2 linked regions of the Methanolobus sediminis genome follow. The protein of the gene in region 1 binds, or shares a complex with, the protein of each later gene. Links are inferred from orthologs where the notes say so. Each region holds a gene or a part of one and is shown on either strand. Other genes may lie near its edges. The genes, in order: RE474_RS05015 and mcrC.

Evidence for each region.
Region 2: the proteins of RE474_RS05015 (region 1) and mcrC are in contact, whole or in part, in a cryo-EM structure (PDB 8S7X), measured with the Methanococcus maripaludis proteins. The link is inferred for Methanolobus sediminis from one-to-one orthologs. Residues at the interface, in WP_011169945.1 of Methanococcus maripaludis: Tyr18, Asn20, Thr21, Thr23, Glu31, Lys33, Trp38, Leu40, Asp44, Ile45, Tyr46, Tyr47, Arg48, Leu51; in WP_011171501.1 of Methanococcus maripaludis: Asp143, Met144, Glu145, Ala148, Ala149, Thr154, Lys155, Asn156, Val157, Met158, Pro159, Leu160.

The regions. Positions count from the first base shown.
Region 1 is NZ_CP133592.1:1,045,139-1,060,014, reverse strand. Bases 10,438-13,193 are described here. They hold RE474_RS05015 (DUF2098 domain-containing protein), read left to right. Parts: upstream 10,438-11,534; coding sequence 11,535-11,852; downstream 11,853-13,193. Other genes in these bases: RE474_RS05005 (M20 metallopeptidase family protein), read left to right, coding at 13,007-13,193; RE474_RS05010 (nucleotidyltransferase domain-containing protein), read right to left, coding at 11,904-12,845; mptA (GTP cyclohydrolase MptA), read left to right, coding at 10,520-11,476. In the rest of the region: pyrI (aspartate carbamoyltransferase regulatory subunit), read right to left, coding at 104-574; pyrB (aspartate carbamoyltransferase), read right to left, coding at 571-1,497; RE474_RS05065 (DUF5788 family protein), read right to left, coding at 1,543-2,001; hxlA (3-hexulose-6-phosphate synthase), read left to right, coding at 2,080-3,378; RE474_RS05055 (A24 family peptidase C-terminal domain-containing protein), read left to right, coding at 3,380-4,138; RE474_RS05050 (hypothetical protein), read left to right, coding at 4,223-4,348; DNA helicase RecQ, read right to left, coding at 4,371-6,446; guaA (glutamine-hydrolyzing GMP synthase), read left to right, coding at 6,689-7,603; RE474_RS05035 (archaeosine biosynthesis radical SAM protein RaSEA), read left to right, coding at 7,640-8,680; argB (acetylglutamate kinase), read right to left, coding at 8,719-9,612; RE474_RS05025 (non-histone chromosomal MC1 family protein), read right to left, coding at 9,792-10,082; more of RE474_RS05005, read left to right, coding at 13,194-14,197; RE474_RS05000 (GNAT family N-acetyltransferase), read left to right, coding at 14,194-14,649; RE474_RS04995 (N-acetyltransferase), read right to left, coding at 14,656-14,876.
Region 2 is NZ_CP133592.1:633,836-651,581, forward strand. The notes cover bases 5,864-8,654. They hold mcrC (methyl-coenzyme M reductase I operon protein C), read left to right. Parts: upstream 5,864-6,853; coding sequence 6,854-7,456; downstream 7,457-8,654. Other genes in these bases: mcrB (coenzyme-B sulfoethylthiotransferase subunit beta), read left to right, coding at 5,864-6,288; mcrD (methyl-coenzyme M reductase operon protein D), read left to right, coding at 6,339-6,845; mcrG (coenzyme-B sulfoethylthiotransferase subunit gamma), read left to right, coding at 7,469-8,218; mcrA (coenzyme-B sulfoethylthiotransferase subunit alpha), read left to right, coding at 8,229-8,654. Outside these bases: RE474_RS02875 (DNA polymerase II large subunit), read left to right, coding at 1-3,304; methyl coenzyme M reductase-arginine methyltransferase Mmp10, read right to left, coding at 3,331-4,578; more of mcrB, read left to right, coding at 4,984-5,863; more of mcrA, read left to right, coding at 8,655-9,947; RE474_RS02910 (TIGR04083 family peptide-modifying radical SAM enzyme), read left to right, coding at 10,182-11,330; RE474_RS02915 (hydantoinase/oxoprolinase family protein), read left to right, coding at 11,551-13,599; RE474_RS02920 (flagellin), read right to left, coding at 13,708-14,574; RE474_RS02925 (cyclase family protein), read right to left, coding at 14,795-15,451; RE474_RS02930 (histidinol phosphate phosphatase domain-containing protein), read right to left, coding at 15,472-16,107; RE474_RS02935 (DUF211 domain-containing protein), read left to right, coding at 16,309-16,599; RE474_RS02940 (tetratricopeptide repeat protein), read right to left, coding at 16,643-17,659.

The sequences.
Region 1 (14,876 bases):
ATTATATATATCACAATATAATATCTATTGTGGCATGAAAGCCCTGGTGCAATTGTTACTACCTCCAAACATATCTTCCTTCTTTTATTTTTATTGAATCTTTTCATAGCAGGTACTCTGCAATATTTTCAGAGATTACTCTTCCGCAATAATAGCATCTGAGTTTTAGGGATATATTTTCGGTATCAACAGCAAACTTTGATGTAATGGGCTCATTGCTATTGGATATGCAGTTTGGATTAATGCAGCTGACAACTCCTTCCACAAATGATGGAATGTGTACCTTGTACTTGCTGGCAACATTGAAGTCACGTATAATATTGATGGTTGCATTAGGAGAAATAAGTGCTATTTTGTCAACTTCTTCCACATTCAGTTCACGGTTTTCGACCTTCACCACATCTTTTTTTCCATATTTTCCTTTGGAGTTGATCACAACACTCACAACTCCCTTTGATGAATCAGGAAGTCCGAGGATCTTGAGCACATTAAGGGCTTTGCCTGCGGTTATATGGTCGATGACAGTACCATTCTCTATCCTGCTAACTCTGAGCTCTGTCTCAATATCGGTCATTCTATCGCTCCCAATACAAGTCCAAGTAATGCCATTCTCACAGGAACTCCATAGAATGCCTGTTTAAAGTAGCATGCATGTGGTGTATCATCCACGCTAGCATCTATTTCATTCACCCTTGGTAATGGGTGCATTATCTTAAGGTCAGGTTTAGCACCTTTCAGCATATCGGTTGTGATCTTGAGTTTGTTAGCAACTTTATGGTACTCAGCAGGATCAGGGAACCTTTCTTTCTGTATGCGCGTCATATAAAGCACATCAACATCCTTGATGGCTTCTTCAATGGTATCTACTTCTTTTATCTTTGCTCCCCTTGCGATAATATCATTGATTATCTCTTCAGGCATACGAAGCTCTTTAGGGGATATCAGGTTTATCTGCGCACCGTAAAGTGATAGTGCATAACACAATGAATGAACGGTTCTTCCATACTTGAGATCACCTGCAAGTGCTATCTTCAGGTTATCAAGGTGACTTTCACGTTTGATCGTATAAAGGTCAAGCAGGGTCTGGGTTGGATGGTGCCCTGCACCGTCACCGGCATTAAGTATAGGTACACTGGAAAATTCTGATGCAAGGTGTGCTGCTCCTTCCTTCGGGTGACGGATAACTATGGCATCAACATAACCGTCAACAACCCTTATGGTGTCTGCAAGTGTTTCGCCCTTTGCAATGGAACTGGCATCCACCGATCCCAGGTTCAAAACATCTCCGCCAAGTCTTAGCATTGCAGTTTCAAAAGACATTCGAGTCCTTGTACTTGGTTCAAAAAAAAGAACTGCAAGGATTTTCCCGGAAAGCAGGTCCGACCTTTCTTCTCCGCGTGCAATCGGCTCCATTTTTTCAGCAGCAGTAAGTATATGGTCGATCATCTCTCTGGAGAACTCTCTCATAGAAATGATAGGTTGGTCCTTAAATTTCATCGACTACTAAAGGCATTGCATGAGATATAATATTTGCCTGCTATGTCAGGACTTTTTGCTCCAGCGTTTGTCCTTCATATTCTCGGTCAGACTATCCCATTCGCATGTTTCTACATTGTCACATATGTGTCTGGATTTGAAAATAGTCTTTCTCTTGGCAGATGTTGTCAATTCCTTAAGGTCCATGATGGCCCTGCGAATGCCTGCAGCCTTCTCAAATATCTCTTTTGCCTTCTCAGAGCTAACATTTCCATGTGCAAGGCCTTCTTCATACTCCTTCTCCTTAACTGACAGCAATTCCAGAAACTTATCGATGTTGTCCACATCGCTTCTTTCAATATGGGGTTTGTTAACGATCTCCCATACGATCTCGTGCAGGTGTACTTCATTCCCATTGATTGTAATCGTATAGGGGATTTCTTTCCCTACCCAGAAAAGACTACTATGAAGGCTTTTCAATAGTTTTTCTCTTTCCCGGGTTGAAATCTCTTCATTATCCTTCATTTCCTATCTCACAAATATACAATGTTAATTTTTACGTGATTAAATTTATAGGTTTTCAAGTATTTTAGTAGTGTAAGTATGTCCAAAGTTGATCCTACTAAACCAATTATTCAGGTTGCTCTTGATCTCCTGGAAACCGACAGGGCAATACAGATAGCAAAGGAATCTCTGGAAGGCGGCGCAGACTGGCTTGAGGCTGGCACCCCTCTCATCAAAAGTGAGGGCATGGACGTTATCAGAAAACTAAGGGATGCCTTCCCCGAGAAAACCATCATTGCCGACATGAAAATTACTGATACCGGTGCAATGGAAGTTGAAATGGGTGCCAAGGCAGGTGCCGATATTATAGTTGTACTTGCAAGTGCGGATGATTCCACTATACTCGAGTCCGTACGTGCAGCTAGGAAGTACGGAGTAAAGATAATGGCAGACTTGATATCTGCAAACGACCCGGTTTCCCGCAGTATGGAAGTGGAAAAGCTGGGTGTTGATTATATCAATGTACATGCAGGGATTGACCAGCAGATGGAGGGTCAGGATTCACTTTCTATCATGAAGGAAGTGGTCAGGAAAGTCAACATCCCGGTTGCAATTGCAGGTGGTCTGGATGCGGCTTCGTGTGCAGAGGCTGTAAATGCAGGCGCTGATGTTGTTATCGTTGGTGGAAACATTGTCCGTTCATCTAATGTAACTGCATCTGCAAAGGCTATCAGGGAAAGTGTTGATTCGCCCTCAACGGTCCAAATCACAAAAATTTCAAAGGATGAAGAAATAAGGGCTATACTGGAATCAGTTTCAACATCTAATATCTCCGATGCCATGCACAGAAAAGGTGCCATGCAGGATATCTTCCCCATGTTTGAAGGGGAAAAGATGGTTGGTACTGCGGTAACTGTCCAGACCTTTAAAGGAGACTGGGCTAAAGCAGTTGAGGCCATAGATGAAGCAAAGCAAGGCGATGTCATTGTAATTTACAATGGTAGCAGGCACGTAGCTCCCTGGGGCGGACTTGCCACTTTGAGCTGTCTTAACAAAGGAGTTGCCGGTGTGGTTATCGATGGGGCAGTGAGAGATATCGATGAGATCCGGAAAATAGGGCTTCCTGTTTTTGCCACGTGTCATGTGCCCAATGCAGGAGAGCCCAAAGGTTTCGGTGAGATCAATTCCGAAATAGTTTGCGGAAACCAGACTGTAAATCCGGGTGATTATATTGTGGGCGATGACAGCGGAGTTGTTGTTATCCCTAAAGAACGCGCCTATGAGATCGCAAGGCGTGCAAAAGAGGTTGAAAAGACCGAGCAGCGTCTTTTTGAAGAGATTCGCAGGGGTGCGACATTATCTGAGGTCATGAAACTTAAGAAATGGGAGAAACACTGAAATGATCGAATTGTTAAAGGTGCTTGCATGCATGCCTTTTTTGTTATATTCCTGCTATTCGGATATCAAAACCCGGCGTGTTTCCAATGATGTATGGTTTATGATGTTCGGTGTGGGATTCATATTCATAATGTATGATCTCATGACCTATGGACTTCCGTATCTGATACGCAACATACTTTCATTCCTATTCATATTTGCCTTTGTTTACATCCTTTTCCAGTTCGGGGCATTCGGAGGTGCAGATGCTAAGGTCCTGATGGTAATTTCGCTGATCATTCCTACATTCCCGGTCATTGTGGTCGGATCAACTGCATTTCCACTCAATGGAATTCCTCCGATCGATCTCTTTGCCTTCAGTGTATTTGGCAATTCAGTGATTCTGACTGTGATCGTCCCCCTGGGGCTATTCCTGTATAATCTGGTGAAAAACCCATCTGAATCTCTGAAACGTCCGTTATACATGTTCATAGGATACCTTACTCCGATATCAAAACTGGAGAAAGGTCATTTCCGTATGATCGATTCCTATGAGGAAACAAAGGATGGGGTAAATTTCAGATTTTCCAGGTCAGGTACGGAACTTAGTTCTGATGTGATAAAAGAACTAAAGGCGTATGAGAAAGAAGGCAAGGTAAAAAATGGTGTATGGATAACGCCCGGTCTGCCGTTTATGATTCCGATAACCGCCGGATTCATTACTGCCGTGGTTTTCGGTGATCTGATATTCTATCTGACAATGCAGTTCATGATGATGTGAATTGCATTCAAATCTTTTTTTAACTTCTGTTTTGCATCAGGTTTTAATATCGTTTCTTCCAAATTATTAACTGGAGATGGATCAATGGAAGAAAAGAAACCTGAAAACAAAAAGCAGAACGAAGATGAGCAGAAGACAAAGATAAACCCTATTCATCCCGGTGATCAGAGGGTTCGACCCAAAAGACACCTTCTTGACACCTGTGAATAACATATGTCAGAAAGATGTTCCATCATTTCCTTTTGATAATTGACTGGTAAACATTCCTTATCTCATCATCAGAATAGTTTCCACCCAGTTTATCTTTTATACTTCTGATGAGGTCAACTTCCAGTTCATCCAGGGCTTTTAGAACAATTTCTTTTTTAAGGGCTGGTTTTGGGAATCCATTTCCTGAAACCTTATTTTTAACTTCCTTTTTTACGGGAGCTCTGGCCTTGCTTTTTTCATCACTCTTATTTGGGGATTCCACAGTCTCCAGATGTTCTGCAATAGTTTTGAGGAACATGTCGCCATATTTCTTGAGTTTGTACTCGCCAACACCGGTGATCTTCAGCATTTCCTCTTTTGTAGCTGGTCTTCTGGCAGCCATCTGGCGAAGGCTCGTATCCGCAAATATGATGTAAGGCGGCACATCCTGCATCTGTGCCAGGGATATGCGTAGCTCTTTTAATTTATCAAAAAGGATTTTCTCAGGGTCATCGCTGATCCTTCGGTGAACCACTGGCCTGTATTCTTCCTCAAATTCTTCTTCATCAATATCTGGCGTAACCGGTTCGTAGTCAGTTTGTGCATCCTCAACTTTTCGGGTAAAATTCACGGTTCTTTTTCCGTCCAGCACTTCCAGGCTCTTCCGGTTAAGCTTAAGAAGCGGATAACGTGCTCCTTCAACTTTGATGGCATCCTGCCTGACCATCTCCCGCGCCATATCCAGCCATTCATTCTTGGAATATGAGTCTCCCTGTCCGAAACTTTTGAGCAGGTGGTGTTTTTTGTCTGTGATCTTCTTTGCCCGGCTACCAGTTAGGACGTCTATAACATGGTTCATTCCAAATCTCTGATCGAGGTCCTGGATGCATTTGATTATCAGTCTGGCTTCTGCAGTCCCGTCTACTTCTATGCGGGGCTGGAGGCAGACATCGCATTTTCCGCAGTTGTCTTCCGGTATTTCTTCCCCGAAATACCTGAGCAATACTTTTCGGCGACATATGTTACTTTCACAGTAATCTACAATGTCGTTGAGCTGCTTGATTGCAATGTCTCTTTCTTCTTTTTTGTCCTTTTGTTTGATGAAATATTCAATTTTGAATTTATCACCACGACTGAAAAAGAGTACACACTCACACTCAAGTCCATCTCTTCCCCCTCGTCCTGTTTCCTGGTAATATCCCTCGAGGTTTTTGGGAAGGTCATAGTGTACAACAAAACGGACATTGGGTTTATCGATTCCCATTCCAAATGCAATGGTGGCAACTACAATGTCTGCTCTGTCCTTGATGAACATCTCCTGGTTCTTTGCTCTCTGAAGATCGGTAAGCCCGGCGTGGTATGAAAGTGCATTGAATCCGTCTTTCCTGAGCTTGGTAGTCAGGCTATCCACAGTCCTGCGGCTCTGGCAGTAAATAATCCCGCTTTCACCTTTCTTTTTTCGGAGGTACTGCAGAAGGTTATTGTATGTGTCTTTCTTGGCACGCACGCGGTAAAACAGATTCTGCCGGTTAAAGCTTGCAACATATATCCCGCAATTTTCAATTCCAAGTTGCTTTATGGTGTCTTCTCTTACTTTCGGAGTAGCTGTGGCTGTGAGTGCAATAATGGGTATTTTCGTGAACTTCTTTTTTAACATGCCGAGTTTTCTGTACTCCGGTCTGAAATCATGTCCCCATTCGGAAATACAGTGGCTTTCATCTATTGCAAAAAGACTTACATTGAGACTTTTCAGAAGTGTAATGGTGCCTGACATTGTGAGTCTTTCAGGGGCCACGTAGAGAATCTTGATCTCGCCTCTTTTCAGTTCCTCATAGATGCGTCTCGATTCTGCAGGTTTGAGTGTGCTGTTAAGGTATGCGGCATCAACACCATTCTCTTTCAGGCTGTCTACCTGATCTTTCATAAGGGAAATAAGTGGGGATACCACCACAGTGATGCCATCTTTGAGAAGAGCCGGAAGCTGGTAGCAAAGAGATTTGCCTCCTCCAGTGGGCATCAGCACAAAAGTATCGCGGTCATTTAGCACATCATTGATTATTTCCTCTTGTAAAGGACGAAAATCAGAATATCCAAAGTACTTGCTGAGAGTCTCGTGCATCTTTAGACCATACTTACTTTTCCTGAATATATGTTACTGATGTATTTAATCTTCAGCTATGCAGGGTGAAAGTATTTAGGTCTTTCAGTAAAGGATTATGCGACTTCCAAATCTTGTTAATGCACATAGTATCCTTTCTTCATATCTCCGGCAAGGCTCTTATCTATGGGCGAGCATTAATATGTACGGAACACTATTTCAGGGTAAAACCCATAGTAATCTTATATTCGGAGTTCTCATTCATGGTAAAAGTAGACAAATTCATTCCTAAGGCAATAGAAAAAATCCAGACGCAGATCGATGGTCCTGCCATCATAGCACTTTCCGGTGGTGTTGACAGTTCAGTCTGCGCAATACTTGCACACCGTGCAATCGGTGACAAACTTACACCTATTTACATTGACACAGGTCTCATGCGCAAAGGCGAGACCGAGAGAATAAAGGAAATATTTGCTGATATGAACCTTGAGGTCGTAGATGCAAAAGACCGCTTCCTTTCAGCACTTGCAGGTATCGAGGATCCTGAAGAAAAGCGTAAGGCAGTTGGTGAGACTTTTATTCGTGTTTTTGAGGAAGAGGCGAAATTACTCCAGGCCGAGTACCTCATTCAGGGAACAATCTATCCTGACAGGATCGAATCCGAGGGCGGTATCAAGTCCCACCACAATGTAGGCGGTCTTCCATCTGTTATGGACTTCAAGGCAATTGTAGAACCTATAGATGATCTTTACAAAGATGAGGTTCGTGAAGTTGCCCGCGCACTTGAGCTTCCACACGAGATATCAGAAAGGATGCCATTCCCGGGTCCCGGACTTTCTGTAAGGATCGTTGGTAAGGTAACCGAAGAGCTTGTAGAGGCTGTAAGGGAAGCCAATGCAATCGTTGAGGAAGAACTTGTAGAGCAGTTCCAGCCATGGCAGACCTTTGCCGCAATTGTCGGAAAGGGAACCGGTGTGAAAGGTGACGTAAGGGTTCACGGCTGGATCGTTGCTGTAAGGGCAGTTGGTTCAAGGGATGGAATGACTGCAGAGGCAATGGAACTTCCATGGAGTGTCCTCAGGAAGATCGAGTCAAGGATAACTGCTGAGATTCCTTCCGTTGCAAGAGTGCTTTATGACCTCACGCCAAAACCACCTGCAACAATTGAATTCGAGTAATTATACAATTAATATCAATTAACCAGAGCAAGACAAATGTCACTTAACAAAGCAGTTCTTGATATCCGTAATCGTCAGAGGGTAAAACCCTCTCCTTTAGATGTTCCTGCAGCCTCATGGACTGGAAGGGATATCATTGAATCCGGTGAGATTGACACAATTACTATTATCTTCAAGACATCCGGATGCTGGTGGGGCAAAGCCGGAGGATGTACTATGTGCGGTTATGTTTATGACAGCGCACAGGACAGTCCTTCAGATGATGACCTGATGGCCCAGCTTGGAAAAGCAATGAGGAAGGCTTCAGATTTTGACCGTTTCATGGTCAAGATATTCACATCAGGCAGTTTCCTTGACACAAAGGAAATCCCGCTTGAAGTAAGGCACAGGATACTTGAAGAACTGGACAACGATGAACGGATCGTTAAAGTGCTGGCAGAGACCCGCCCGGAGTTTGTGACTGCAGAGAATGTGAAGGATTGTGTTTCTGTTCTTAAAAATACGGACTTTGAAGTTGCAATGGGACTTGAGACAAGTTCGGATGTCATACGCAAGCAATCTATCAATAAAGGCTTCACTTTCCAGAACTTTGTTGATGCTGCGATTGTGGCAAGGGAAAACGGCGCAACCGTAAAGTCATATCTCATGCTCAAACCTCTGTTCCTTTCAGAAAAAGAGGCTCTGGAGGATATTGTCCAGACAGTCCGTGACGCCGCAGAGTACACTGACACTTTTTCAATCAATCTATGCAATGTCCAGCGCGGTACTTATGTGGAATTCCTGTGGGACAGGAAGCAATATCGTCCGCCCTGGCTCTGGAGCATTGTAGATATTCTTCAGAGAACAAAGAAAGAGTTCCCTGATATGATAATCACATCCGACCCGGTTGGTGCCGGTTCAAAAAGAGGACCACACAATTGCAGGGAATGCAGTCACACAGTTGCCGATGCAATAAGATTGTTCTCATTGACGCAGGATCTATCATGCTTTGAGCATTTGTCCTGTGATTGTAAGGATCTCTGGGGGCAGGTTCTGGAACTGGAAGACCACACTTTTGGTAGTCCTATCCTTGATTGAATTTGTTTAATTTGAAAATGAAATATAAAGATGAGTAATCACTCATCTCCTTTTTTAAACACCATTGTTCCGATTCCGGTGTCAGTGAACAACTCAAGTAATATTGAGTGTGAAACACTTCCGTCGATGATGTGTATCTTTTCGACACCGCTTGTAACGGATGTTGCGGCACTTCTCATTTTAGGGATCATACCGCCTGATATGAGGCCGCTATCTACCATATCGTCTATATCTTCAATAGCCACTCTTGATATGCGTGAGCTTCTGTCGTTGATATCTCTTAGAAGACCAGGGACGTCTGTCATCAGGATGAGTTTTTTAGCTTTCAGCGCAGCAGCGATATCTCCTGCGACTGTGTCTGCATTAATGTTCAGGGCTTTTCCATTGATATCCATGGCAATTGGTGAAATTACCGGAATGTAACCTTCCCTGATGAGTATATTGAGCAGTTCCGTATTGATGATCTCTGTATCGCCGACCCATCCAAGGTCTACTTCATGTTCTACGTTCTCGATCATCACTTTCTGGGATGGTTTCTTTTTGGCGATAATGGTTTTACCATCCTTGCCTGAAAGGCCAACTCCTTTTCCACCATGCTTGCCAATGAGGGCAACAATTTCCGTGTTGATATTTCCCACAAGGACCATGCGGGCTATCTCAAGGGTTTCATCATCAGTGACCCTCAAACCACCGACAAACTGGGATTCCTTGCCCATGCGTTTCATCTTTTCTGAAATTTCCGGGCCGCCGCCGTGTACAATGATCGGGTGTATTCCTACAAATCTCAGAAGGACCAGATCCTGTATGATATCACTCATCACTTCAGGATTGACCATTGCGTGACCACCTACTTTGATCACCATTATTGATTCATGGAATTCCCTGATGTATGGTAATGCCTCAATAAGCACATTCTCTCGATTAAGTGTCATGATGTTTACCTGTGAATATTTTCTGGGTCCGGCAAGTCATCATATTATAGCCGGAGCTCCCTGTTAATATGCTCAATTAATTTAAAAATAGTTTCTGCTACGATAAAATAGCTGTCTTGGTATATTGTTAGTATGGAAAAGTAAAACAAAAGACCCATGATATGGGTCCTTTATGAAATTCAGACCTTTTCAAGCTTTTCAATGCCTACTTTCTTTACGAAAGGCTTGTTGATCTTGTCAGGCATCCAGTCTGGCTTGTTCTTTGGAGCCTCGACTTTTTCCTTCCAGCCTTTGAATACGTGTACCTTCTTTGTTCCACGTTCACGAAGCCTGATCTCTTCTGGCTTTGATTTGCTTCCTTTACCTCTGTTTGCCACCTTCAAAGCTGCCTGTCTTGGCTGTTTTCCAGTGAATACCCCATGCTCATTTCCTTTCTTGTCTCTTAACACAAAATTTCTTGCTTCAGACATGATGTCACCTCGTAATCATTATGCGATTACATCTGCTAACCGTATTTAGTATATAAGGTATATATATTTTTCTTTTAATGTAGTCTTTTGTTCTCGTTTTATGGCATTTACTGCAATTTGGAGCAATTATTTGGGCAGATTATGAGCTTATTTTTATATAATTTTGAAAAAATAGCGCATGTTGCTATAGCAGGATGTGGCAACATGTCAAGTTAACTTGATTTGCAAACCGGCAGTGATTTATATTATTTTAGGTCGCAGTTGCCATATTGTTACTTTTTACATTCCTGTATTCCTATTTTCTTTTCTTTTATTATTCTTGAGCCTAACACAACATTTACATGTAATGAATCCCTTTCAGCATGATATAATTACTATCCGGTATCTGCATTTGCAGAACGGATCCTCATCCTTCACTTGATTTTAGAGGTATAATTATGGAAGTCCCGGTTGTTAAATTACCAGATATACAGGCTAACAAGCCCCAGATACCCATTAACCTGACACGTGTCGGTGTTACCAACGTTAAAAAGCTCGTACAGATTAAAAGGAGGGACAAGCGTCCAGTTATCCTTATTTGTACCTTTGATATTTTTGTAGATCTCCCATCACACCTGAAAGGTGCCAACCTCTCACGTAACTTTGAGGCTGTTGATGAAGTTCTCGAGATGGCGGTCAACATGCCGGTCTATGAGATCGAGCAGCTTTGCAGTGATGTTGCCCAGAGTCTTTTGAAGCGTCACGAATACGCAACCCGCGCAGAGGTTCTCCTCAAGAGTGAGTATGTCCTCAAAAGAGAATCACCTTCTACAAAGATGGAATGCCAGGAAGTAGTTGATATTTTCGCTGAAGCTATCGCAATGCGTGATGACGTAGAAAATATGGAAGTCAAGAAACTAATCGGTGCCGAAGTGGTGGGAATGACTGCCTGTCCATGCGCTCAGGAGATTATGAGGGACAACGCAAGGCAGGAACTTGAGAAGATTGGTGTTGATAACAAGCATATTGCAGAGTTCCTTCACAGGGTTCCAATGGCAACACACAATCAGCGTGGACGCGGCATAATCTCTATCGAGGTTGTTGGAAACGTTTATGTTTCACTCGAGAAGATCATTGAGATCATCGAAAAATCAATGAGTTCCAGTGTATTTGAGCTTCTTAAGAGGGCTGATGAGGCAGCAGTTGTCCAGACTGCTCACAATAATCCAAAGTTTGTTGAGGATTGTGTAAGGACCATGGCAAAGAATGTTGTCAAGGATTTCGAGCACCTCCCTGATGAAGCAGTTGTCACTATCAAACAGATAAATGAAGAAAGTATCCACAGGCACAATGCCTTTGCTGAAAGGGTTGCAACCATTGGTGACCTGCGTCTTGAAATATCTCAGGATGCTTAACTATTAAATCTGTAAGCTCATTATATCTTCCAGAATAAGAATTAATAGGAGTTATATTGTGGACGATTCAGCAAAGATCGAAGCTTTGAGTATGGATGGCAGTCCCATTGAAGTTGGGTCTGTTGTCAGATACCTGAACACAGGCACTGTGGGAAGAGTTACCGATCTTAAAGAAGATGAAGAAGGTATCTGGGTATTGCTTGACAGTACCGGTTTGTTCTATAAACCAGAGGTACTTGTCATCGCAGATGAAAGTGAGCTTAAAGGTGAGATGAAAGAGCGCACATCCGCAGAGGCTGCAGAGGCCTACATGCGTTCTTATAGGGCCGAAAATGAGGCTGGTTATGATATCGGCCAGGTAACAGGCGGTGGTTAAACCGCCTTTATGTCTTTTTTAAAATCAATTTTTAATTTTCAACTTTATATCTCAGATAAATCTTTCCTTTTCAAGCAGTGTAAGTGAGCGGATCCATTCGCCTTTTGGCTCTCTGGAAGTGCCGACTACAAGTCTTTTGATGTCTCCTACCTGCTCCACAACACCTTGGGCTTCAATAATTTCTCCTGCAAGAGCCTGTCCTGCATATGTGTGTGTGTATGAGAGTACGTGGTCGATTTCGTCATGATCTACCTTGTAAACTGAGGGGGCATCAAACGCAAGATCAGCATTTGTGACCTTTGCCTCTATTTTCATAGTGCCAATGTCCTCGCCTCTTTGGGTTGGGTTTTTGATCTGCTCCCAGTCCCTGACGAAAAGAAGATCAAAATAAGTACCTTCTACCATTCCGCGATTTCCTTTTCTCTTCTCATGGACCATGAATTCCTCAAAAGAGATCTCCGGGATGCGTTTGTTGTATATGCGTTTCCACATGTTCAAATCAATATCATCGATAGGTCCGTCTTCGGACTTTGCTTTTGCGATGGCATCCCTTGCTATGAACCACTGATCACCGTAAACTACAAAATCAATGTCTGAGCCTTCGTTCTGAAGTCCCGGCAGTAAAGATCCTGTGATTCCCATCATATCCCTGCTGATGCCCGCTTTTTCAAGTGTGTCCACAACAACTGTTACTCTGCTGTCAATACCATACCACTTTTCTATGGCACTTGACGGGGGAAGCACTTTTTTGATCTGGTCTTCAGGGACCACATGTACGTCCTCTACCCATTCAGGGCGGTTCTGGCGCATAAAGTCAAAAGCAACGTCAAAATCATATTTCTTGTAGCGTTTGCCGTCAAGTTCGCGCTCTCCGTTCTCGTCCGGCACATACCTTAGCGTTGACCTAATACCATGTGGGTGGAAATAATCGGAAACTGCAAAGATCCAGTCATCTTTTGTTACAAGGAAATCCCTGAGTCGTGTTTTTATCATATTTAGCCTTCCTGTTTGTATTCAACTCTGTACAGGTAATTGCCTTTTCCCATAAAAATGGTACGACTTTTATTGTCTTGGTTCAGATCTAGTAAAATCTAATATATACTTCTGCAACATGTCTATTTGTAAAATCAAGTCCTCATAAATGGTGATAGAGTTTGCAATCATTTGAAAAATGGGTACGTGAGATCCGCAGAGAGTTCCACAGAAATCCTGAGCTCAGTTTTCATGAGTATGGTACGCAGGCAAGAATAATGTCCATACTGGAAGAAATCGGGATAGATTGCAGGAAGATCGCTGACACTGGAGTGATAGCAGAAGTGCGGGGTATGTCTTCAGGTCCATGCATTGCCATACGTTCTGATACTGATGCACTTGCGGCACATGAGGTACTTTCCCCTGGAAATGAGGATTATATTTCTCAGAATCCCGGTGTAATGCATGCGTGCGGTCATGATGGGCACATGGCCATTGTTCTGGGTGTTGTCCGTCTGGTAAAGGAAAAACGAAAGGAAATATGTGGCACTGTCAGATTTATCTTCCAGCCTGCGGAAGAAGTTCCTCCCGGCGGAGCGATAAGGGTTATAGAAGAAGGTGGTCTGGATGATGTGGATGCTATCATTGGTCTGCACATATTCAGTGATGTTGACATTGGCCAGATCAATGTGCGTGCCGGTCCTTTAATGGCAAGTTCTAATCGCTTCACGGTAAAGATATTCGGAAAGGGTGGTCATCATGCAAGACCTGATCTATGTATTGATCCCATACAAATTGCCGCTGAATTCATTTCTTCTTTAAAGCCTGCTGTTTCACAGAAAGTGGATGCTTCTGATCATGTTCTTGGATTTGGTGCGGTGAATAGTGGTAAGCAATTCAACAGATCCCCGGATGATCTCGAACTTGTTGGTAGTTTCAGGACGTTTGATGACAATGATATTGATACTATAGAATGTATTATGTCCGATCTGCTTGATTCACTTATGCATTCATATTCAAAGGATGGCCAGGAAGGAGTTCCTTCATATGACCTGAATGTTTATCGTGGTTATCCTGTTCTTTTCAATGATCCCTCTTTCACAGAAAGAGCCAGCAGCTTGCTAAAAACTATGTTTGAAAATGTGAACACTCATGCAGGCCCGATTTTTGGGGCGGAAGATTTTGCTTATTACCTGCGGGAAGTTCCCGGGATGTACACAATAATCGGAACTAAAAACGTAGAAAAAGGAATAGTTGAAGTGAATCACTCATCCAGTTTTGACATTGATGAGGATGTACTGATAACTGGTGTGGAGTTGCTTTACTCTCTGGCAACGGATTTCCTGAGAAACTCCGGAGAATACCTTAAATGAAGATAGTATCATTCTCATCTGAATATTCTTCTGCGGCAAGGTCATTTGTAATAGATGTTCTTTCCGGGGAAGGTTTTGACTATGATCCTTTGAAAGATTCTGATCTGGATGATATTCCCGGGAACTATTCCGTAAAAGGAGGTGCATTTTTTCTATGTCTTGTGAATGGTGATATTGTGGGTACGTCTGCGGTCAAATATCTGAACCCGGATGTCTGTGAGATCAAAAGGCTGTATGTCAAAAAAGATTATCGCGGCAGAAGAATTGGTTTTGCTCTTTTTCAAAAGGCACTGGAATATGCGGAAGACAATTTTACAAGAGCAAAACTGAAAACCGATTCGACCTTAAAAACAGCTATTTCTATCTATGTGAAAAATGGTTTTTCAGTAGTGAAAGAAGAGAGTGGGACGGTTTATTTTGAGAAGTACCTTCAATCTGGTAAAAGTGAATGATGAATATTATAAATTTTTCATCATTGCGACTTCATCGCAGTTCGGGAATTTAGGACACTTGATGCATCCGGTCCACACTTTATGTGGAAGCATCTGTTTGTCTATTATTTCAAAGCCCTGTTTCTCAAAGAAAGGAACTGCATAGGTTAGTGTGAATATTTTATCCACTCCAAGTTCCCGGGCTTCACTCAAGCATGCTGCCATAAGCTTAGTTCCTATACCCTTGT
Region 2 (17,746 bases), 410 kb from region 1 along the record:
TATTGAAATTCCACTTGCAAAAGACCTTGCAGACAGGGTAGAGAATCTCATAGGCGTAAAAGGGGTTGCAGAGCAGATCCGTATATTTGACGAAACGATGTCACGTGAAGAAGGAGCTCTTGCTATCGGAAAAGCCGTTGCTGAGGGTGCTGTCGGTACATTTGATTCAAAGGAAGAAGCAATTGAAGCCGCTATCCGTGTGTCCGTTGCAATGCTCACCGAAGGTGTGGTAGCAGCGCCAATAGAGGGAATCGACAAAGTCACACTTGGAAAGAACGATGACGGAAGCGAATACATCAGGATATTTTACTCGGGACCGATACGCAGTGCAGGAGGTACTGCACAGGCACTGTCTGTTCTTGTAGGAGATTATGTTCGCCGTGCAGTAGGAATTGAAAGGTACAAACCACGAAAGGAAGAAGTTGAACGATACGTGGAAGAGATCCTGCTTTACAGGCGTGTGGCAACTTTACAGTATACTCCTTCCGAATCAGAGATCAGACTTATCGTAGAGAATTGTCCGATCTGCATAGATGGCGAACCCACCGAAGCCGAGGAAGTTGAAGGTTACAGGAACATGGACAGGATAGAGACCAACAGGGTTCGCGGTGGTATGTGTCTTGTGCTTGCAGAAGGTCTGGCACTGAAAGCCCCAAAGGTCCTGAAGCATGTTAATAAACTTGAGATGGATGGATGGGACTGGCTCAACACACTTATAGCCGGAACAAAAAGTTCAGGTGATGACGACGGTGGTTTTGTGGGTGTCAAACCCAAGGATAAATATCTACGTGACCTGATAGCAGGAAGACCTGTATTCTCTCACCCCATGCGACCGGGTGGATTCAGACTCCGCTATGGCAGGTCAAGAAACACCTCCTTTGCTGCCGCAGGAATAAGTCCTGCCAGCATGTATATTATGGACAGCTTTATCGTTTCAGGCACGCAACTTAAAGTTGAAAGACCTGGAAAAGCTGCAGGAATGGCACCTGTTGACAGTCTGGAAGGGCCAACTGTGAGACTGAGATCAGGCGATGTAATAAGAGTGGATGATGAACAGGAAGCTATCGAGATTCATCCTGAAGTTGAAACCATTATAGATATCGGTGAGATCCTTATTAACTACGGTGACTTCCTTGAGAACAACCATCCTCTTGTGCCTTCATCATATTGTTTTGAGTGGTGGATACAGGAATTTGAAAAAACAGTTGAAAATTCACCTTACTCAAGAGACGAACTTAAAGAGCCATCACAGGAACTTGCACTGGAACTAAGTGAAAAATACAATGTTCCACTACATCCTGCCCATACACACCTGTGGCATGACATATCGGTGCAGGAATACGAAACACTTGCATTATTTGTATCAGAGAATGGAGTTCTTTCCCCGGATTCAAAGGTACTTGAACTTCCACTTACCCTAACCAGAGATTCCGGAATAAAAACAATCCTTGAACATCTCCTTGTCCTGCACAGACTGAATGACGGGAAGATCATCATAGAAAATCCCTTGCCATTCATCAGATGTCTGGGACTGGACACAGACCTTCAGAAAAAATGGGCTTCTTTGCCGGAAGAACTTACAGAAACTGTACCGGTGGTCAATGAACTCAGTGGCCTTATTGTAAGAGAGCGCGCACCAATAAGAATTGGTGCAAGGATGGGACGTCCTGAGAAATCCAATAAGAGAAAAATGTCCCCTGCTCCTCATGTATTGTTCCCTATCGGAGATTCTGCAGGAAATACACGAAAAATGGAGGCTGCCGCAGGCTACATATCTTCGCTGAACAGCAAGGTTGGACAGATACGTGTTGAGATAGGTAATAGAGTATGCCCTGCCTGTGGAACGGATACTTTCCTTTACCGCTGTGACTGTGGAGAATTCACAGTACCCAAGCTATTCTGCCCGAGATGTGGAATTTCAGCGCAGAAAGAGGAGTGTCCGAAGTGTGGTTCTAAAACTACATGCGTGAAAATGCAGAATATCAATTTCAAGGAGATTTATCAGGCTGCCTTTGCAAAAGTCGGTGAACGTGAGAACATCGAGGTAAAAGGTGTCAAGAGAATGATGTCAGGAACAATGACTCCCGAACCTCTTGAAAAAGGTATCCTGCGCGCAAAACATGACCTTTATACGTTTAAGGACGGGACTGTCAGGTATGATATGTCCGATATTCCGCTTACACATATTCGTGCCGATGAGCTTGGAATTAAAGTAGAGAAACTGATTGGAATTGGCTATACAGAAGATATCTATGGAAATAAACTGGAAAGGGACGACCAGGTTGTCTGCCTGAAAGTTCAGGACCTTGTAGTTTCCTACGATTGTGGCCAGTACCTTCTACGAACCACGAAGTATGTCGATGACCTACTTGAGAAATATTATGGTGAGGAGCCGTATTATAAAGCTGAGAAGCTTGAAGACCTTGTAGGAGTAATGCTAATGGGACTTGCACCTCACACTTCTGCAGGTGTGCTTGGAAGACTTGTTGGTTTTACAAAAGCATCAGTCGGTTATGCGCATCCTTTCTTCCATGCAGCTAAAAGAAGGAACTGTGACGGTGATGAGGACTGTGTCATGTTGCTCATGGACGGTCTTATTAATTTCTCAAGGGATTACCTTCCTGAAAAGAGAGGAGGTAAGATGGACGCTCCGCTTGTGCTTACCACACGTCTGGACCCCAGTGAAGTTGACAAGGAGGCACACAATATAGATGTGTGCGATCACTATCCGCTTGAGTTCTACGAAGCCAGCCAGAAATATACAAATCCTAAGGAACTGGAATCCACATTTGACCTTATAAGTTCAAGGCTGGGAACTCCTGACCAATATGAGCACTTTATGTATACTCACGATACAACCGATATTGCCGCAGGTCCGCTTAACAGTGCTTACAAGACACTTGGCAGTATGGTAGAGAAAATGGATGCTCAGCTTGCTCTTGCCGATAAGATACGTGCGGTCGATGCTCCTGATGTAGCTGAAAGGGTTCTTATTTCACACTTCCTGCCGGACATGTTCGGTAACCTCAGGGCATTTTCAAGACAGGGAACAAGATGCCTGAAATGCGCTGCAAAATTCCGCAGACCCCCGCTTACGGGAATTTGTCCGAAATGCGGCGGAAGGGTCATACTTACAGTTCACGAAGGTGCTGTGAAAAAGTATCTTGAGGTCTCAAAGAAAGTGGCTCATAACTACAACGTTTCCAGTTATACCAAGCAGAGAATAGATTTGCTGGGCCTGGACATGCAATCACTCTTTGAGAATGATAAATCAAAACAGACCGGACTGCTGGAGTTTATGTAAGCAGCCGGCAGCGATTATATTAATAGTTATTCTTTGGTCTGTTCACCAATTTCCAGGCCAATAGCATTTATTTCATGGATCAGTTCTTTAAATCCTGTTATTTCAAATTCAAGAACTTCCTCTTTGCTAAGACCAATAGACATTTCACCATCATATGTAAGCATGTCCGGACCCCTGCGCACAAAACGAGACACACCGTCACGGGACAGAACTGAAGTTGATTCGGGGTCGTGTACAAATGCTCTTCCCGGGATAATCACAGTCTGCTTTACATCCGTAAGGTCCAGCTTTTCCACATCTTCAATGGTTATCAGACAACCTATATCTTTATCCACGGCAACTACGTTGACAGCACTGCCAAGTTTTGTGAACACTTCCTGAAGCCTGTCCTTTGAAGCACGGCTGGTAAGTATTGTTGCATCCTTGCGAATCTCAGGAAGTCTCGCAAGAGCATCCGGTTCATTCCTGATAGCATACGGAGAGCCGATAAGCGGATCTTCAAGTGGTGTTCCTGTTATGCGGAGATTATATTTTGCATCGGCATCCCTTACGATCTTCACGAATTCTTCAATGCTGTGGGTTTCAATTCCTTCCATTACAGGAGCATTGTTCAGTATGAGACCTTCTTCTGTCTTGTTGGCAAAGCGCATGAGTATAGCTCCTTTGGCACCCATTTCTTCCAGGTCGCCAAGGGTTTTGTCAAGTACTTCACCGTCGTTAACTCCGGGAATCAGAACAATAGCTGCGTAGACATCACAATGCTGGCAGAACTGGCGCAATACTTTCAGTGCGGCTTCTGGCTCAGGGTCACGCATGTATTGTCTTCGCAGTTCCGGGTCTGTTGCAAATACTGTGAATGAAACTTCGGTGACTCCGTATTCAATGAAGAACTCTGCTTCGTCACCATTGCTGAAACCTTTTCCACTGGTATATCCCAGATGTATCGGAAGGCCGAACTGGGCAATGTTAGCCACCAGCTCCATAAGATCCGGATAACAGCTTACATCACCTCCACCGCTTATGGTGATCTTGTCAATATTATCACCTGCCATCATAAGACGCTGGTACAGGTCCTGGAACACATATTGCCCGGGTTTGAAACCGGAATAAGATTCCCTTACACCTCTGGTGCAGTAATCACAACCCTTTTTGAAAGGGAAACAGTATTTACAGCCAAATGGAGGGTTCTCTTTAACTTTCTTAAAATAACAGTATGTGCAGAAGCCTTTGCAATCTATTCCGGGATTGCCTCCTACGTCAGCAGTGATCTCCATAGAACGAGATACATATTATATAGGTACTTAAAGGTTTGCGGTTATTCTTTTAATATTTAGTCATATTCCGGAGGATGGACCTTTAGTACATACTACAAAATAGAATGCGGAATTTTAAGAAATAATTCTGATATTTAAGCTTTGTCAAATTAAGGGCGAATTCAATACTTGCTCAATTATATTAATATTCGATTTATGCTTGCGGTTGATGATTGCGAAATTGTTGTGAAACGATGCAAAAGGTTTAAACGTCATTGTTGCTTAATAATTCCGAGAATTCCCAGTGGAAAGTTTTCGTACGGAAAATTACTATGTGGTACAAAGTAATTGACTTTCATTCATTCATTCATCTGTACGTTTCCAAAATGGGTGATTTCTGAATAGAAACATAGGAGGAAAATATACGTGTCTGATAAAATAGACATTTACGACGACAGAGGTAAACTGTTGGAAAGCGGCGTTGATCTTACAGCTATTGCGCCAACAAGGAACGCAGCGATTCAAAACATCATCAAAGATACAAAGAGGACAGTTGCTGTAAACCTCGCAGGTATCGACAAAGCACTCAAGACCGGTTCAATGGGTGGATCTAAAAAGCAGATCCTCGGTAGAGAACTTGACTACGACATCGTAGGCAACTCCGGTGCTATCCTTGATGCAGTAAAGAAGCTCATCCAGGTCAGCGATGATGATGACACAGCAGTAACAGAACTTGGTGGCGGAAAGCAGCTCCTTGTCCAGATCCCAAGCGTAAGGACAATGATCGGTGCTGACTTCGTATCTGCAAGCACAGTAACAGGTGCAGCAGTCGTACAGACCATCATTGACATGTTCAACACTGACATGTTCGATGCACCAATCGTAAAGTCCGCTGTATGGGGAAGCTACCCACAGACAATGGACATGAAGGGCGCAAACATCGCATCAATCCTCAGCATTCCACAGAACAACGAAGGTCTCGGTTACTCCCTGAGGAACATCACAACAAACCACGTAGCAGCAATTACCGGTAAGAAGGCAATCAATGCAGCAGCACTTGCATCAATCTTCGAGCAGGTAGGTATGTACGAGATGGGTAACGCTGTAGGACCATTCGAGAGACACCAGTTACTCGGTCTTGCATACCAGGGTCTTAACGCAGGCAACTACGTCTACGACATCGTAAAAGAGAACGGTAAGAGCGGTACAATCGGTACTGTAATCAACTCAACAGTCGAGAAGGCAATCGAAGTCGGTGCAATCTCCGTTGACAAGACAGCTCCATCCGGATACAACTTCTACAAGGCAGACGACGTTTCAATGTGGAACGCAATTGCAGCAGCAGGTCAGCTTGCAGCAACCATGGTAAACTGTGCAGCAGGAAGAGCAGCTCAGAACGTATCATCAACCATTCTCTACTACAACGACATTCTTGAGAAGGAAACAGGTCTTCCTGGTGTCGACATGGGTAGAGCACAGGGTACTGCAGTAGGATTCTCATTCTTCAGTCACTCCATCTATGGTGGCGGTGGACCAGGTATCTTCAACGGTAACCACGTTGTAACCAGGCACTCCAGAGGTTTCGCAATTCCTTGTGTATGTGCAGCAGTCTCACTTGACGCAGGCACACAGATGACCACCATCGAGAAGACATCCACACTTGTCGGTAACGTATTTGGATCCATTCCAGAATTCAAGGAGCCAATCAAGGCAGTGGCAGGTGCACTCTAAGACACAACACCCCTCCTTAAATATCACAGATAATCATAAAGGTAACAAAAATGTCCGATACTTTTTCAGAAGCAAACTTTGTGCAACTTGAAATATTCCCTTCAAGGCTGCTCAAACCCGAAACAGCCCAGAACCTGCTCAGCGAGATCGCTGATGTAGAAGGTATTATCAGGCTGTTTGTCCATGGCCCAAGACTTCCCCAGACCGTTCCTTACGGACCTGCCACAGGAATGCCTGTGAACCATCCCGGGAATGCTGTAATCGAGGTTGCAGGACAGGCAATAGAACTTGCCGTATCCGTAGGCAGCATCCGTATGGAAGTTGTAGACGTAGATGTAAAAGAGCAGGTAAGGGAAGTTTGTGAAAAGGTTCTTACAGTACCATTTGAGTTCAGGGTAGGACATTTCATTCCAACGAGACAGACCGTCAGTGACTATGCAAAGCGTGGAGCTGGTGCCGATCCTCTTATGACCGGAATGACTGACCCTAAAGGAAAACTGAAGAACCAGCCAGTATGCATCCTTAAACCTGATGACTTACCTAATGACATGGAATAAGTGATGGAATGTTCGACCGGGAAACACAGGTTGTAGATTGCAGACACGGAATGGGTCTTGGCCGTGGAGGAGGACTTGCACAACGCGGTACTCTCTCTGAAACAGGAAGACCTGATGTGATCGCAGTTGCAATGAGCCCGGGAAGAAGACATATCACAAAACCAGTATGTGAACTCACATATGGCATGCGTCGTGAGGAAATCCAGGTTAGTGTGCTTGTGCTTAACACCGGTTCAGGTGTTCCGGATACCAACATGGGTTCCGGGTCCTTTGGAATCAGTCCTGAGGAGATAGCACAGATCAACAGACACAAAGTGGCTGTTATCCACACAGGAAACATCAGGGACCATGTGGTTAGAAAAGTAAAGGCAATTCTTGAGCAGGCCGATATTCCAGCAGTAGTTGTTTGTCAGACCCTCGTTGATTTCGAGGATTTTGCATTGGCAGGAATAAAGACAAGGCTTGTAAAACCAAAAGATAGTGATATTTTAGCAAAGGGAAGGGTAATGGAAATTGTGACAGGAGTTACACGAGGCGAATCATGTTCAAGGGAAAAACTGAACGAACTCGTGAAAGCCGTGAAAACCACAATGAGATCATTAGAGAATTAGGAGTGAATAATTATGGCATATGAACCACAATATTATCCAGGAGCAACATCCGTTGCTGAAAACAGAAGAAAACACATGTCTGGTAAAGTCGAGAAACTCAGAGAGATCTCCGACGATGACCTGACAATGATACTCGGTCACCGTGCACCAGGTAGCGACTACCCAAGCACCCACCCACCACTCGCAGAAATGGGTGAGCCAGAGTGTTCAGTCAGAGAAATGGTAGAACCAACACCAGGCGCAAAAGCTGGTGACAGGGTAAGGTACGTACAGTTCGTTGACTCAATGTACAACGGTCCATCAGTACCATACGTAAGATCCTACGCAGCAGCAATCAACTTCAGAGGTGTCGACCCAGGAACACTTTCCGGTCGTCAGGTCGTTGAAGCTCGTGAGAGAGACATGGAAGAGATCGCAAAGTTCCAGATGGAAACCGAGATGACATGTCCAGCACTCGCAAGCCTTAGAGGTGCAACAGTACACGGTCACTCACTCAGACTTCCAGAAGACGGTGTAATGTTCGACATGCTCGACAGGTGCAGAAAAGAAGGCGATGTAATCATTATGCACAAGGACCAGGTAGGAAGACCAATCGACAAGAAGGTAAACCTCGGCAAGCCAATGTCCCCAGAAGAGGCAGCAAAGAGGACAACAATCTACCGTGTCGATAATGTAGCATTCAGAGATGACGCAGAAGTCATTGAATGGGTACACAGAGTATTCGACCAGAGAACCACATACGGATTCAAGCCGGAGAACTGAGGTGATTATAATGGCAGACGATAGAAAGAGAATGTTTGCAAAACACATGGAAATTAAGTACACAAAAGAGCACGGTACTAACAAAATGGAAGGTGGAAAGATCACCGACATGACTGTAGAATACTACAGACTCGGTGTCGATCAGAACCCACGTAAATTAGAAATGAAAAAGGCAGGTCAGGAACTCGCAAAGAAGAGAGGACTTGTCGGTTACAACCCAATGATGCACTGTGGTGGTATACCACTCGGTCAGAGAGCACTCACACCATCTTTCCTTTCCGGAACAGATGACATGGTCGAGATCGATGACCTTCACTACGTCAACAACGCTGCAATGCAGCAGATGTGGGATGACATCAGAAGGACCGTAATTGTCGGTCTGGACATGGCACACGAGACCCTCGAGAAGAGGCTCGGTATCGAAGTCACACCAGAAACAATCAACCACTACCTTGAGACACTCAACCACGCACTTCCTGGTGGAGCAGTCGTTCAGGAACACATGGTCGAGACACACCCAGCTCTTGTAGATGACTGTTACGTCAAGATCTTCACCGGTGACGATGAACTCGCAGACGAGATCGACAAGCAGTTCCTCATCGACATCAACAAGGAGTTCCCAGCAGAGCAGGCAGCTCAGCTTAAGGCAGCAATCGGAAAGAACACCTTCCAGGCAGCACACATCCCAACAATTGTCAGCAGAACCACAGATGGTGGTCAGACAAGCAGGTGGATGGCTATGCAGGTCGGTATGGCATTCATTTCAGCATACAGCATGTGTGCTGGTGAAGCAGCAGTAGCTGACCTTTCATACGCAGCAAAGCACGCTGGTGTTATCCAGATGGGAGAAATGCTTCCAGCAAGACGTGCACGTGCACCAAACGAGCCAGGAGGAATTCCATTCGGTCACATGGCTGATATCATCCAGACAAGCCGCAAGACACCAGAAGACCCAGCAAACGTTACCCTTGAGGTAGTAGGTGGAGCATGTATGCTTTACGACCAGATCTGGCTCGGTTCATACATGTCCGGTGGTGTAGGTTTCACCCAGTACGCAACAGCAGCATACTGTAACAACATCCTTGATGACAACCTCTACTACAACGTAGACTACATCAACGACAAGTACGATGGTGCAGCAACCACAGGTACCGACAACAAGGTAAAGGCAGACCTCGCAGTAGTAAAGGACATCGCAACAGAGTCCACAATCTACGGTCTCGAGAACTACGAGAAGTACCCAACAACCCTCGAAGACCACTTCGGTGGATCCCAGAGAGCAACAAGCCTTTCCGCAGCAGCTGGTTCAGCTGTATCCCTGGCAACAGGAAACGGAAACGCTGGTCTCTCCGGATGGTACCTCTGTATGTACCTCCACAAGGAAGCACACGGCCGTCTCGGTTTCTTCGGATACGACCTGCAGGACCAGTGTGGTGCTACAAACGTACTCTCATACCAGTCCGACGAAGGTCTTGCTCTTGAACTCCGTGGACCAAACTACCCTAACTACGCAATGAACGTAGGTCACCAGGGTGGTTACACAGCTATTGCATCCGCTGCTCACGCAGGACGTGGAGATGCATACGCAGTCAACCCACTCGTCAAGATCTGCTTCGCAGACGACCTCCTCCCATTCGACTTCTCCAAGCCAAGAAAGGAGTTCGCAAGGGGAGCTCTCAGAGAGTTCGAGCCTGCTGGTGAGAGATCACTCATCATTCCAGCAAAGTAATTTTAAAACAAGTGCAGGCTTAATGCCTGCTACTTATTCTTTTTTGAATAAGTTTCATTCTTCTGTTTTTGATTCCATAGTATTCTGTTCTTCTTTATTCTGTAAGGCTAAATATTGCAAAAGCATTCATCTATCCGAAGAACTATCCAATCACCGATCTATGGAAAGATGGCTCTTAGAAAACTACTAATAACTTGAAACCTTGAAGAAACTTAAAAACAAGGTGCTATTAAAATGTCTTTTCACGTGATGCTGATCCCTACACTTGGTTGTCCAGGAAAATGTAATTACTGCTGGAGTTCCGAGGAAAAATCCCCGATAATGAGCATCGAGACCATTAAAGAAGTAGTTGAATGGCTCAAAAACTTCAAGGAGGATTCTGTTACTTTTACTTTCCATGGAGGAGAACCACTTCTGGCAGGCGCAGATTTCTACAGGGAGGCTTTACCAATCCTTGTCGAGGGAGCAAAGCCGAAGAAAGTGGCTTTTGCGATACAGACCAACCTCTGGAAGATGACCGATGAAATAGCTGAGATATTTGCGGAATATAATATTCCGATAGGTTCCAGTCTTGACGGTCCTAAAGAACTTAATGATTTCCAGAGAGGGGAAGGATATTACGAAAAGACCATGCGTGGCTATGAGATAGCAAAGGAACACGGACTTTCAGTCAGATTCATCACCACTTTCACTTCCCATTCCGAAAAATTCAGAGAGGAGATTTTCAATTTTTACCTGGAAAACGGCTGGACTCTCAAGTTCCACCCTGCTCTGCCTTCATTACGTGGTAATGAACCTGAAAAATGGGCTCTTGATCCGGAAGAATACGGCAGGCTTCTTATCTACCTCCTGGACAAATACCTGGAAAACATGGACAAGATCGAGGTCATGAACATTGACCACCTATGTAAAGGCGTATTTAGTGGCAGAGGTGCTGTATGCACTTTTGTGGACTGTATGGGAGATGTCTTAGCCATAGGACCTGACGGAGGAATATATCCATGTTACCGCTTTGTAGGCATGCCGGAATACGTGATGGGCAATGTCCGCGACAATCCCGGTATTGAAGAACTTTCAAAATCCGATGCATGGAAGCTCATGTTCGATTACAAGGATTACGTAGATGAGAACTGCAAGGACTGCTCCCACATAAAATACTGCAGAGGCGGCTGCCCTTACAATGCCATAACCCCAACAGGCGGAGAAATAAAGGATGTCGATCCCCATTGTATCTCTTACAAAATGATACTCGACGAGATCACCGAGAGAGTCAATAATGAGATGTTCGGCGGATCTGGTATGGAGATGGACTTCTTCCAGAACCCCATGAAGCCTTCAAGGCCGGGAATAATGGCTCTTATGCTTAAGAAAACATATGAGTAGAACAGATAATAAAGGATTTGATCATTTTTTTAATCGAATCCTTTTTCTGTATATTAGATGATCTTTTTAGTGTTAAAATCTGGCCTGACATCAGACAGAAAACTTTTTCTTAGATACTCTTCTGTCCGATATTACGTGGTAATGCTTAAATATTGCAAAACCATTGTTTTTTACATTATCAGTTATGAAATTAATTTTTGTTTGAAAGGAGTGAACCAAAATGCAATACAGTCTGGGCATTGATGCCGGAGGAACTTTTACAGACGGTGTAATTATCCGTGATTCAGATGGTGTGATAATGGATGCCACAAAAGTGCTTACCACTTATCCGGATCCAATAGGCGGAATTAAAAAAGTAATCGATTCGCTGAATCCTGAATATGTCCAGGATGTAAAGCTGGTTTCAGTCTCAACAACCCTGTCAACAAATACAATACTTGAAGACACAGGTTTCCCTGTCGGTGTCATCCTTGTAGGCGATTATGTAATTCCAAAAGAAGGATTCCCGGCAAAATATTATGTTCAGCTAAGTGGTGGTCACACCAGCAATGGTGAAGAAGCTGCCCCCTTGGACGAAGATGGTGTCAAACTTTTCGCCCTTGAGGTGAAGGACCATGTTGCTGCTTTTTCCGTATCATCATTTTTCAGTAACCGTAATTCCGAACATGAACTTCGTGTCAAGGAAATAATCCGTGAACTTACCGGGCTTCCGGTGGTATGTGGACACGAACTTTCCCAGGAAGTCGGTGCCTATGACAGGGCCATTACTGCTTATCTGAACGCACAGCTCCTGCCAATCACACATAAATTCATCCAGTCAATCATGCAGGACATAAAATCAAGAGGCATGGATGCAAACCTGCTCATGCTCAAATGTGACGGTTCCGTTGTTGGCATGGAAGAAGCCCTTGAACGCCCAATAGAATCCATATTTTCCGGACCGGCTGCAAGTCTTGTCGGTGCTTCCTTCCTCACAAAATACGATACATGTGCAATGGTTGACGTTGGAGGAACCAGTACCGATGTAGCTCTTATCAGAAATGGAGTACCGGAACTCAGTGAACAGGGAGCTGTTGTTGGTGGCTGGAAAACAATGGTAAAGGCCATCAGAATGGAAACTTCCGCAACCGGCGGGGATAGTCATGTATGGATACAAGACCAGAAATTCTACATTGGCCCCAGGAGAGTTATCCCTCTTTGCCGTGCAGCAACCCTTTATCAAGGATTCCTTGAAAGGTTCAAAGAATCAAAATCACCTTCCAGAAAACTTCTCTGTGAAAATGTGCAGCCTACAAAATTCTTTGTGCGTACCGGCCTTAAGCCTCTGGAACTTACCAGGACTGAGGAAGAAATATTCGATGTTATTCAGGGAGCTCCGGTATCTTATGTAGATATTTTCCAGCGCCTGAAAAAACAACCAAGTGTGCGTGCCCTTGATGGTCTTATACAGAAACGCCTTGTGCAGTCTATAGGATTTACACCAACTGACGCACTTCATGTACTTGGAGAATTTAATCAATGGGAAACAGAAGCTTCTATAATAGGAGCTGAGAGGATTGCCAAACAACTAAGAATGACCAAGGAAGAAGTTGCCAACATGGTTAAGAAAAAGGTTGCAAAGAATATGGCATCAGACCTTATATCTTACCTTGTTGATGGAATATCCCAACCTATTATTGACCAGATGCTTTCAGGCAATAACTACACACGTTTTAAAGTGGAAACACCAGTTATCCTGCTAGGCGGTCCTGTTGTTGCATACAAGGAAGAGATGGAAAAACTTATTGATGCAAACATAGTTGTTCCTGAACATGCCAGCGTTGGAAATGCTGTTGGTGCACTTGTTGGAAAGGGCATCAAACGCGTTGAAGTTCTTATAAAGAAAGACTTTGCTCCAATCACAGGTGAGGATGTAACTGATGAGGAACTAAAGAACGCAAAGGAAGTCATCAGTTACTTTGTGTTCACTCCGGAAGGAAGACAGATCTTCCCGGACTACATCCAGGCTTTTGATTATGCCAGAAATACCGGTAAAGAAATAATAATGGATTACATGAAAGCTGCCGGCTATGGCAAGGATGAGGTTGAAATTGAAGTTACCAAAAAGGAACTCATGGTAAGGGAAGGAGAAGAACCTGTTGAGACTAAAGTCATTGTAGTAGGGATCGGTACGTCCAAACTTGTTGTGGAAAAGGATGTAATTCCGGAATATATGCGTAAAAAGGCAATCAGTTCCCGCTCTGCTGAAGATTCATATTCAGGAAAGTGAAGAATAATTAAAAAATCGTATCAGGAAGATTAGCACAACGCTTCAATTAAGCTATGTATTATCTCCTGATCATTCTGTTTTTCTATTAGTCCATTAAATGTAGAATGTTTAGTACCTCAACAGGATGTACTTTTCATCGAAGTATGCACCCGGAGATGTGAAGTCGAAAACTACCAGAGAACCAGCTTCAGGTCTTACCTGGAATGATACTTCGGTCCTTGGTTCAAGACCTTCATATTCATCATCATCTTCCTGGAATACTCTTCGAATATCAACTACCACTTCCATGATATCACCTGTTCTTAAAACAGGCTGAGTGGCTTTGAATACAGATGAATCACGAGTGCGTATCGGGCTTACTGAGAAGTACTCATCTGTTGCCAGATGGATTTCATCATCATCAGCATCAGTATCATACCTGACATTAGCTACGTGAGTTCCATCAGATAAATAAATAATAAGCTGTGACAGATCTACATCTTCACTACCAGGTCCGAGTGATACAGAAATATGCAGTTTTGCAATCTCACCATAGTCTACAGTATCGCTAACGGTAACACCGTATGTTGTACCATCCAGAGTATAGTTATGTGATCCTGTGCGAGAAAAACGATATTCAAAATAAGAACCATCATCCACAATAGTCTCATCGCCACCATCTACTGAGATATTAAAATCTCCTGATGAGGAAATCCATTCGACCATTCCTCCTTTAGAACAATTTAAATCTGTAGCTGATAACGTCCCATCTGTATAAGTGACCGTCGTGTATGTCGCACGTTCACCCTCTACACGGTCAATACGCATATTGGAAGCAACCTCTCTTGTTGTCTCCTGACCAGTTTGAGATGCTTTCTGCTGAAGCACTCCTGAGGTCTTGATCAAAAGGGCAGATGCTACGGCTGCCACAAGTACCATGGAGATAAAGATGATAAGGGTACCTATACCTACCTGTGCACGGTCATCCCTGTGCATTAAATGTCTCTGATTTGCTTTCGTGCGATTCCCTCATGAAACGTTTTAGCAATCGTGTTACAGGTTTATATTGCGATTCATACTATATTAATTCTGTTATTTAATATTTTTGACGAGTTAATATAGATATCATGCTAGTAACTTCTGTTACCATAATTGCACTACCAAATATAATTATACTTATATTTAAATCATCCTGTAAAATAAACAAAATCAATTGTTACACATATATGTCAAGTGAATGGATGTCCATCAAAACTGCACGTGCTGGAGCTCCATCACACCCCTTTAGCTTTAAAGGAAGGCAAATAAAGAAATAAACACCCTCATTTGCATTCTTCAAGTCCAGATATTCCACAATATTGACATTATTGCTCAAAAAAAGGTGATGGTTTGGTAAGGATATGTCTTCATCAACAGAAAGTGTGTCGACACCAACTACCCTGAAACAGTTATCAAATATCCATTTTCCCGCAGTTGCCGCAAGCAGTCTGCCTGATTGCAGACTTCCATCGTTACCCTTAGAATAGTCCCTTGTTTTTATCAAAATAATATCTGAATCTTTCATTGAATGCAGCTTGTAAGCTTTTTCAAGTTCAACATCAGTGATAGGACCATCACCCAATGAAAGGTCAAGAAGAACAGCTTTTCCCATTAATGACCCTGAATCAATTTCAGCAACTGATCTTCCACTTTCATACAAATGTAAAGGTGCATCAATATGAGTACCGGTGTGTGTCCCAATACTTATTCTGGTAACCGTGAATCCATCTTTTTCAATTGAAGACACTTTTTCAAATACAGGAACTGGATCACCTTCATACACCGGAGTATCTTCGGATATTCCGGTAGTGATGTCAATAACTTTGAACTGCATTCGACTAAAAAAGGAAATATTTACAGGAAGCGCACGGAGTTATTAAGCACATCATGTGCCTGTTTCTCAGTTAATCCGGCCCCCATTGCAACTTTCAGGGCGAATTCCTTTGTAATCAGATTGCTCGGGCTATGTGTATCCGTATCTACAACAAGAGTTGCACCGGCTTCCATTCCAATCCTTGCAACGTGGCCATTTGTCCTGTTGTGACCATTCCTTGCAGTGATCTCCAGACAAACATCATTCTCACGTGCAGTTTCGGCTTCTTCGATAGTGATAAAACCGGGATGTGCAAGTATATCAACATCTGCAAGTTCAACTGATGCAGCATTAGTTCCTGGCATTACAGGTTCATTTATTGTTTCACCGTGAACAACCACGATCTCTGCACCAAGATCCTTTGCCATTTTTGCAAGAGGAGCAATCTTACGTGGTGGAACGTGGGTGATTTCCACACCTACTTTTACTTTAATATCAAGCTCATCTTCAAGGTACTTTGCCTTGCTCACGTTCTTGATAATGTGCTCTACATTTGTAAAGTCTGCATGGTCAGTGATACCTATTGCTCTGTAACCGTGAACAACAGCCCTTCTAACGAGTTCACTTGGGATAAGTTCGCCATCACTGAAAATAGAATGAGTATGCATATCAATCATAAAAATACCTCATAAGATTGAGAATCAATCTTAGAATAGAACCTATTATGTACTGAAGTTAGATAAAGCCATTCATAGGAAAACAAAAATAATATAATGCTTTATAGGCAATGTTCATAAGTCCGATATTTAGTATTTAATATTTGACATTAATACTTGATACTTACAGAATTATGACTTTCTAATAAGGAAGGATAAAAATTGACAGGAATTAGAAGATTGGTGCTGGATGTGCTTAAACCCCATCATCCATCAATTGTAGAATTGTCCACGGTACTTAGTGTGCTTCCAGGAGTACACGGAGTGAATTTGAGCCTATATGAAGTAGACCAGCAGACAGAAACTGTAAAGATCACAGTAGAAGGAGAAAACCTGGATTACGAGGAAATCAAACAGTCCATAGAGAATCTGGGTGCAGTAGTCCACAGTATTGATGAGATAGCTGCAGGAAAACGTCTGGTGGAAGAAGTGCAGACCTTACAGGAAAGATAAAATCAATCTTCTAAAAATTATCTGAATCTTCACGATACAGCTATTAGAGACTTTTGTACGCACGTGCGATGTTGTGTATAACTCCATCGTGCTCGACCGGGAAAAGGCTTACTGTGAACACTTTTAGAGCTTCGTTGTAAGCGGTAACCGCCTTTTCCACATTACTTTCTTTATTTTCTATTTCGGACAGTTCAAACCAGGCATTTCCAAGGTTGTTCTGGACTGTGGCATATTCTATCGGGCGGCTATCTATTGTATAAACCCTGAGAGCATTGTTAAATGAAGTGATAGCGTTCTCAACGTTGCTTTTTTCATTTCCATATGAAGACATCTCAAGGTAGAGATTTCCCAGGTTGTTCTGGACACCTGCATATTCCAGGGAATAGACATCTTCCCTGAAAACCCGGAGTGATTCCTTATATGCTGATAAAGACGTCTGAAGGCAGGTAACATTATTTTCAATATTTCCCTTTTTGCGCCATGCATTACCAAGTTTGTTGTTTATTGATGCAAAATAAATAGGATCAACTGCGATGGAATAGTAACCCAGGGCACTATCATAATATGCTATTGCAGTATCCAGATCACTTAAATCTCCTCTGGAAGCATATAGTTTAAGATAAGCATCCCCCAGACCGTAGTGTACCCTGAAATATTCAGCCGGATATTCATCCTCTGTAATGAACTTTAAGGAATAATCATAAGCATAGATGCTATTTTGCAGATGGCTGGACGCATTCCCAGTATCAGAAGATGCTATTTCCTCATACGTTTGTGCCCGGTAATAATGGTTCATCCCATATTCCAGTGGAAAATCCTTTGAAGATATCAAGTTAAAAACTGAATTATACACCTCAAGTGCACTGTCATAGTCACCTTCATCACGTAATTGTGATGCCTGCTCCCATAATGAGTCTATCTGGTTTAGTGTCCTTTGTTCCTGTATATAATCTCCAAAAATGACATATCCTGCGATAAGGAGAAGAAGAATACCGACGCCAGCATAGATAAAAGGTTTTTTTTGCGGACGAGATTCAGGTTCAGGGACTTCACAATTCATAGACAGATTCCAGAATTTACATCAATAACCATGCAACTTTTTCTGTTCAAGAAAGTACTGCAAGTAATAGTATAACTGCATACGCAC